Regions from separate parts of the Kitasatospora sp. NPDC059648 genome, predicted to be linked through region 2. Evidence: riboswitches for the same ligand, from Rfam matches in the RefSeq annotation. Region 2 holds a riboswitch; each other region holds the start of a gene.
What was found. Region 2 has a riboswitch for thiamine pyrophosphate ahead of ACFV1W_RS17810 (purine-cytosine permease family protein). Riboswitches for the same ligand answer to the same signal wherever they lie in the genome.
Positions count from the first base shown of each region.

Region 1: it holds a riboswitch for thiamine pyrophosphate, as region 2 does, so the genes downstream of both, thiO (glycine oxidase ThiO) here and ACFV1W_RS17810 (purine-cytosine permease family protein) in region 2, are expected to answer to the same signal.
Region 3: it holds a riboswitch for thiamine pyrophosphate, as region 2 does, so the genes downstream of both, thiC (phosphomethylpyrimidine synthase ThiC) here and ACFV1W_RS17810 (purine-cytosine permease family protein) in region 2, are expected to answer to the same signal.

Region 1 covers NZ_JBHWDU010000014.1:95,718-97,973, reverse strand. Annotated here, with positions in the region: gene ACFV1W_RS11935 (NAD(P)/FAD-dependent oxidoreductase) at 1-613, opposite strand, end outside; TPP riboswitch at 719-831, shown strand; gene thiO (glycine oxidase ThiO) at 826-2,010, shown strand; gene thiS (sulfur carrier protein ThiS) at 2,007-2,231, shown strand; gene ACFV1W_RS11920 (thiazole synthase) at 2,236-2,256, shown strand, end outside.
Region 2 covers NZ_JBHWDU010000026.1:23,339-25,594, reverse strand. Annotated here, with positions in the region: gene ACFV1W_RS17810 (purine-cytosine permease family protein) at 1-1,172, opposite strand, end outside; TPP riboswitch at 1,165-1,313, opposite strand; gene ACFV1W_RS17805 (trypsin-like peptidase domain-containing protein) at 1,521-2,256, shown strand, end outside.
Region 3 covers NZ_JBHWDU010000006.1:99,246-101,501, reverse strand. Annotated here, with positions in the region: gene tenA (thiaminase II) at 1-191, shown strand, start outside; gene ACFV1W_RS06250 (DUF5326 family protein) at 371-571, shown strand; TPP riboswitch at 797-931, shown strand; gene thiC (phosphomethylpyrimidine synthase ThiC) at 926-2,256, shown strand, end outside.

The DNA.
Region 1 (2,256 bases), on a different contig from region 2:
CGACGCCGCAGCGCAGTTCGACCCCGGCCTCGGCGTACCAGGCGGCCATCGCCGAGCCGACCTCGGTCGGCAGCGCGCCCGGCACCGGCGCCGGACCGGCCTCGACCACGGTGACCGCGCAGCCGGCCTGCCGCGCGGCGGTGGCCACCTCGGCGCCGATCCAGCCCGCGCCGACCAGCACCAGCCGCAGGCCGGGGCGCAGCAGCGCGCGCAGCGCCAGGGCGTCGTCCACGGTGTGCAGCAGGTGGGCCCGCTCGGCCCCGGGCAGGACGCGCGGGGTCGCGCCGGTGGCGATCACCAGGGAGCCGTAGGGGAGGTCGCCGCCGTCGGTGTGCAGCACACCGGGGGTGAGGCCGGTGGCGCGGCGGCCGGTGAGCAGCTCGATGCCGAGCCCCTCGTAGTCGATGTCCAGGGTGGTGGCGTCGGCCTTGCCGAGCAGCACGTCCTTGGAGAGCGGCGGCCGGTCGTACGGCGCGTGCGGCTCCTCGCCGACCAGGACGATCCGCCCCCGCCAGCCGCCCTGCCGCAGCTTCAGGGCGCACTGCGCTCCGGCCAGCCCGGCTCCGACGACGACCACCTGGTCCGTTCCGCTCAGCTCTGCCACGCCCGTCACTGTACTCAGTGCCCGGGCGGGCCCCGACGGCCGTCCGCCCCTCGTCCGCCCCTCGTCCGCTCCTCGTACGGCCCTTCGGCCGGGCCGACCCCCGGCGTTAAGGTGGGGGCACCACACGGGAGCCCGGCGAACCGGGCTGAGAGGCGGGCTGGCACGGCCCGCGACCGTCCGAACCTGATCCGGGTCATACCGGCGAAGGGAGGAGAGCAGCTTTGTCACGCTTGCCAACGGGCAGCCGCGCCGACGTGCTGGTGATCGGCGGGGGCGTCATCGGCCTCGCCGTCGCCTGGCGCGCCGCGCAGCGCGGGCTCGGGAACGTGGTCGTGGTCGACCCCTCCCCCGGTCGCGGAGCGGCCGCGGTCGCGGCCGGGATGCTCGCCCCGGTCACCGAGCTGCAGTACGGCGAGGAGCCCCTGCTGCGTCTGGGCATGGCCTCCAACGAGCGGTACGCGGCCTTCGCCGCCGAGCTCGCCGAGGCGAGCGGCGGCGAGGACACCGGCTACCGCCGGTGCGGCACGATCGCCGTCGCGCTGGACTCCGACGACCGCGAGGAACTGCGCGAACTGCACGCCTTCCACCAGCGGCTCGGCCTGGAGTCGAGCTGGCTGACCGGCCGGGAGGCCCGCAAGCTGGAGCCGATGCTCGCCCCCGGCGTGCGTGGCGGCCTGCACGTCGCGGACGACCACCAGGTGGACCCGCGCCGGCTGCTCACCGCGCTGGTGCTGGCCGGTGACCGGGCGGGCGTCGTGGGGCGGCGCGCCGAGGCCGTCGAGCTGCTGGTCGAAGGCGGCCGCGCGGTCGGCGTCCGGCTGAGCACCGGGGAGAGCCTGATCGCCGAGCAGGTCGTCCTGGCCGCCGGGCCGCACAGCCACCGGCTGCCGGGCCTGCCCGAGGGGGTGCTGCCCCCGGTCCGCCCGGTGAAGGGGCAGGTGCTGCGCCTCCACGTCCCCGACGCCTACCGGCCGTTCCTCTCCCGAAACGTCCGCGCGGTGGTGCGCGGCCGGCACCTCTACCTGGTGCCCCGGGAGAACGGCGAGCTGGTCATCGGCGCGACCACCGAGGAGCAGGGCTACGACACCACCGTCACCGCCGGCGGGGTGTACGAACTCCTGCGTGACGCGCACGAGTTGGTCCCGGGCATCACCGAACTCCCGCTGCGGGAGACGGCGGCCGGGCTGCGCCCCGGATCGCCGGACAACGCCCCGCTGCTGGGCCCGACCTCGCTGCCCGGGCTGGTCGCCGCCACCGGCCACTACCGCAACGGCGTGCTGCTCACCCCGGTGACCGCCGACCTGCTCGCCGACTACCTGGCGACCGGTGAAGTCCCCGAGACGGCAAGGCCGTTCACGCCCACCCGGTTCTCCCCCGACGCCCCCACCACGAAGGCCTCCGCATGACCGAGACCACCCCGACCGAGATCGCCCTGACCGTCAACGGCGAGCCCCGCCGGCTGCCCGCCGCCACCACCCTCGCCGAGCTGGTGGCCACCGTCAGCGCCGCCAACACGGGTGTCGCCGCCGCCCTCAACGAGGCCGTGGTGCCGCGCAGTTCGTGGCCCGTGACGCCGCTGAACAGCGGCGACCGGATCGAGATCCTCACCGCCGTCCAGGGAGGCTGAACCAGTGGCCGACGACCTTCTCACC
Region 2 (2,256 bases):
CAGCCGTGCCGGCCGGCGCCGAAGAAGTAGTCCACCGCCAGCACCGCCAGCAGCGGCACGAACACCGAGCCGATCAGGCCGAGGAAGTTGCTGTAGGTGTCGGTGAACCGGTCGATCCGCAGCGCCAGCACGGTGGTCAGCACGCCGATCCCGCCGCTCAGCACCCGGCGGTCCACCCGCGGCAGCAGGTTCTGCAGCGACATCGCGGTCGAGTACACGTTGGCGAAGGACTGGTCGGTCTCGCGCAGCACCAGCACCAGCAGGAACAGCCAGCCGGCCCAGACGCCGAGGAAGGAGTCGAAGATCCGGCTCGGGTCGCCGTCGGACTGCAGCAGTGCCATCAGGCCGAGCACGTAGCACCAGACCTGGGCGACGGTGTAGCCGGAGAAGCTGCCCCAGAAGGAGGAGCGCGGGGTGCGCGAGTGCCGGGTGTAGTCGGCGGCCATCGGGACGAAGGAGATCGACACCGCGATCATCGCGTCGGTGGCGCCCAGGAAGCCGTGCCAGTTGCCCGCGCCCGGGTCCGGCACGCCCTGCCGGCCCAGCTGGATGGTGAAGTACACCATCGCGACCGCGACCGCCCCGGCCACGAAGCGGCGCAGCACCGCGATCGAGCCCAGCGGCCAGATCGTCAGCGCGGTGGTCAGCGCGCCCGCGAGCAGCACGAACAGCCAGCGGTAGCCGGCGGTGTGGGCGACGGTCTGCGCGCCCGCCGCGATGGTCAGCAGCTCGAACACGCCCCAGCCGATGCACTGGACGATGTTCAGCACCGTCGGCAGGTAGGAGAGCCGGGTGCCGAACAGCCCGCGCAGGTTGGCCATCGCCGGGGCGCCGGTCCGGGCGCCGATCAGCGCGGCCACGCCGAGCATCGCGGTGCCGACGGCCGTACCGGCCACGATCGCGGTCGCCGCGGCGGCCAGCGACAGCTCGCTGCCCTTCTCGCCGAGCACGGTCGCCGCGGTCGAGAAGCCGATCAGGCTGACGCCCAGGTTCATCCAGAGCGCGAAGTGGTCCCGGAAACGCAGGGTGCGCGGCGGCTCGGTGTCCAGCACCAGCGGCGCCTCCACCCGGTGGTCGAGCAGCGCGGTGGCCGTGGCCGAGACGGTGGGAAGAGCGGAGAAATCCTTGGACTCGGGCGCGCCCGAAGAAGAGGATGGCGAAGCAGGCGGCATGGCCGATACTCCCTACGCCGGCATTACCCGGACAGGTTCCGGCGGTCAGCGCCCCCTCGACGGTCAGCCTGTCGCTCGCCTGGCGTACCGTCGACATGCGCACTCTCAGCCTGGTGGGTCCAAGCTCCCGCGTGTCAGTTTGGAGCGACAGGCTAACCGGCACGGGTACGAACGCCAAAGGCCGCGGGGTGCGCGGTCCGCATCGCGGGATGCCGGCGGGGGTGGGGAGCCCCGGTCGTCGGTGGCGGCTAAGGATTCTTATGAGTTCTTCAGAGGGGTCCTTACGGCAATCGAATCGACGGTGCGAAAAACTATGGTCCTTGGTTCTGTCAGCTATGGAGGTCGTCCGTGAGCACCGAGCGCGAGGTTGGGCCCACCGGGCCGCAGGGGGAGCAGCCCGCCGGGGCCCAGGAGGCGGCAGGCGCCGCTTCCGACAGCACCGCTCAGGGCGGCCACAAGCCGACCATGGCGTTCAGGCGGGTTCCGGAGCCGGCAGCGGAGCCCGTGGCGCAGGCGCAGGCGGTGAGCGAGGCTCCGGCCGACGGCGCTCCGGTGGCCGACAGCGGCCACAAGCCGACCATGGCGTTCAGCCGGGTTCCGGAGCCGGCGGGCGAGCCGGTGGCCGACCCGACCGCGGCGGACGAGGCTCCGGCCGAGGGCGGGCACAAGCCCACCGTCGCCTTCACCAAGGTCCCCGCGCCGGAGGCCCCGGCCGCGCCGGCCGTCGAGGAGCCGGCCGTCGACCCGGTCACCGGTTACATCGACGCCCCGCCGCCGGTCCTGCCGCCCGCGCCGCCCGTCGCGCCCGCCTCGGTCCCGGCCGCCCCGGTCCCGGCCGCCCCGGCCGTGGCGGCGCAGGCCGCCGCTCCGGCCGCGCCCGCCGTGCCGCCGGGCACCAACCCGTACGCGACCCCGACCCACGGAGTGCCCGCCGCCGGTGTCCAGGAGCCGTACGGCGCCCCGGCCGCCGGTGTCCAGGACCCGTACGGCGTTCCGGCCGCCAACGCCCAGGAGCCGTACGGCGCCCCGGCTGCCGGCGGGCCCGCCACGCACGCCCACCACCCCTTCGGCGCCGGCCAGCCGC
Region 3 (2,256 bases), on a different contig from region 2:
GGTGGATCGCCACCTACGGCGACGAGGCCTTCCAGTCCGTGGTGCGCCGGGTGCTGGCGCTCACCGACCGGCTCGGCGAGGAGCTGTCGGCGGCCGAACGGCGCCGGGTGGTCGAACACTTCAGGACCACCTCGCGCTACGAGTGGATGTTCTGGGACGCCGCCTGGCGCGGGGAGCGCTGGCCGGTCTGACGTGCGCCCCGCCGATTCTCGGGGGTCGTCCCGGGGGGTCGGATAAGGGTGATCTCGGGGTTCTCTCCGGGCCGTTGGCCCTCGTTCCGCCGCTCGCGCCCCCGTACGATCGAAGCATCGAAAGCAAGCGGGATACGGCACCGGACGGCAGCCGGCCCGAGGGGAGAAGAGGAACCGACATGGCTGAGCTCTGGAAGTCGCTGCCCTCCTGGGTGCGCAACATCGTCATCCCGGTGCTGGTCCTGGTGCTGGCCTGGAACGTCATCGCCTTCGTGTTCGGCGTGGTCGGCGCCCTGCTGAGCATCGTGATCAAGCTGCTGGTGGTCGTCGGCATCGCGGCCGCCGTGGTGATCCTGGTGAAGAAGGCCGCCAAGAGCTGACCCCGCTCCGCGCGCCGCGCGGAGCACCTCCGGAGGCCCGGTACCCCGTCCGCGGGGGCCGGGCCTCGGCCTTTGCGCCGCCTCTCCGACGGCTTCGCGCGGACGGCTCCTCGGCCGGTGCCCTGCCGGTTCCTCGGCCGGTTCCTTGGCCGGTTCCGTTCGGGGACCGTCTGGACCTGCGGCGATCGGCTCGCTACGGTGTTGGGCGTCATGTGCAGGCAACACCGCCTGCGACGCGGGAGCTCGGAGCACCGGGCTGAGAGGGCGCTGACCGGGACGTCGACGGACGGACCGACGGCTGCGTCGACCGCAGGAACCTGACCGGGTAATGCCGGCGTAGGGAGTAGAGGTCAGATGACCACGTTCGAAGCACAGCCGCAGTCTGCCCAGAGCGCCCCCAGCAGCGAGCGCACCGGCTACCCCACCCCGGCCTGGCGCAAGGCCTACCGCGACGGGTCCCGCCCGGACCTGCGGGTGCCCTACCGCGAGGTGCAGCTCACCAACGGCCGGACCGTCCCGCTGTACGACACCTCCGGCCCGTACACCGACCCCGCCTACGAGCCCGACGTGCGGCGCGGCCTGCCCGCCCTGCGCGACGCCTGGATCCGCCAGCGCGGCGACGTCGAGGAGTACGACGGCCGCGAGGCGCGCCCCGAGGACGACGGGATCAAGCACACCTCGCCGCGCGGGGGCAACCTGCGCAACCTGGACGCCGTCTTCCCCGGCCGGCCGCGCCGCCCGCTGCGCGGCCGCGGTGGCGCCGCCGTCACCCAACTCGCCTACGCCAAGCGGGGCGTGGTGACGCCGGAGATGGAGTTCGTGGCGCTGCGCGAGGGCCTGGAGCCGGAGTTCGTGCGCGCGGAGGTGGCCCGCGGCCGGGCCGTCATCCCGGTCAACGTGAACCACCCCGAGGTGGAACCGGCCATCATCGGCACCAACTTCCTGGTGAAGATCAACGCCAACATCGGCAACTCCGCCGTCACCTCCTCGATCGAGGAGGAGGTGGAGAAGATGACCTGGGCCACCCGCTGGGGCGCCGACACCGTCATGGACCTCTCCACCGGCCGCAACATCCACACCACCCGCGAGTGGATCCTGCGCAACTCCCCCGTGCCGATCGGCACCGTGCCGCTCTACCAGGCCCTGGAGAAGGTCGACGGCAAGGCCGAGGAGCTGAGCTGGGAGGTCTACCGGGACACCATCATCGAGCAGTGCGAGCAGGGCGTCGACTACATGACCGTCCACGCGGGCGTGCTGCTGCGGTACGTCCCGCTCACCGCGCGGCGCAAGACCGGCATCGTCTCGCGCGGCGGCTCCATCATGGCCGCGTGGTGCCTGGCGCACCACCAGGAGAACTTCCTCTACACCAACTTCGAGGAACTCTGCGACATCCTGGCCTCCTACGACGTCACCTTCTCGCTCGGTGACGGCCTGCGCCCCGGCTCCATCGCCGACGCCAACGACGAGGCGCAGTTCGCCGAACTGCAGACCCTCGGCGAGCTGGGCCGGATCGCCCGCGAGCGCGACGTCCAGGTGATGATCGAGGGCCCGGGCCACGTCCCGATGCACAAGATCAAGGAGAACATGGATCTCCAGAAGGAGATCTGCGACGAGGCGCCGTTCTACACCCTCGGCCCCCTCACCACCGACGTCGCCCCCGGCTACGACCACATCACCTCGGGCAT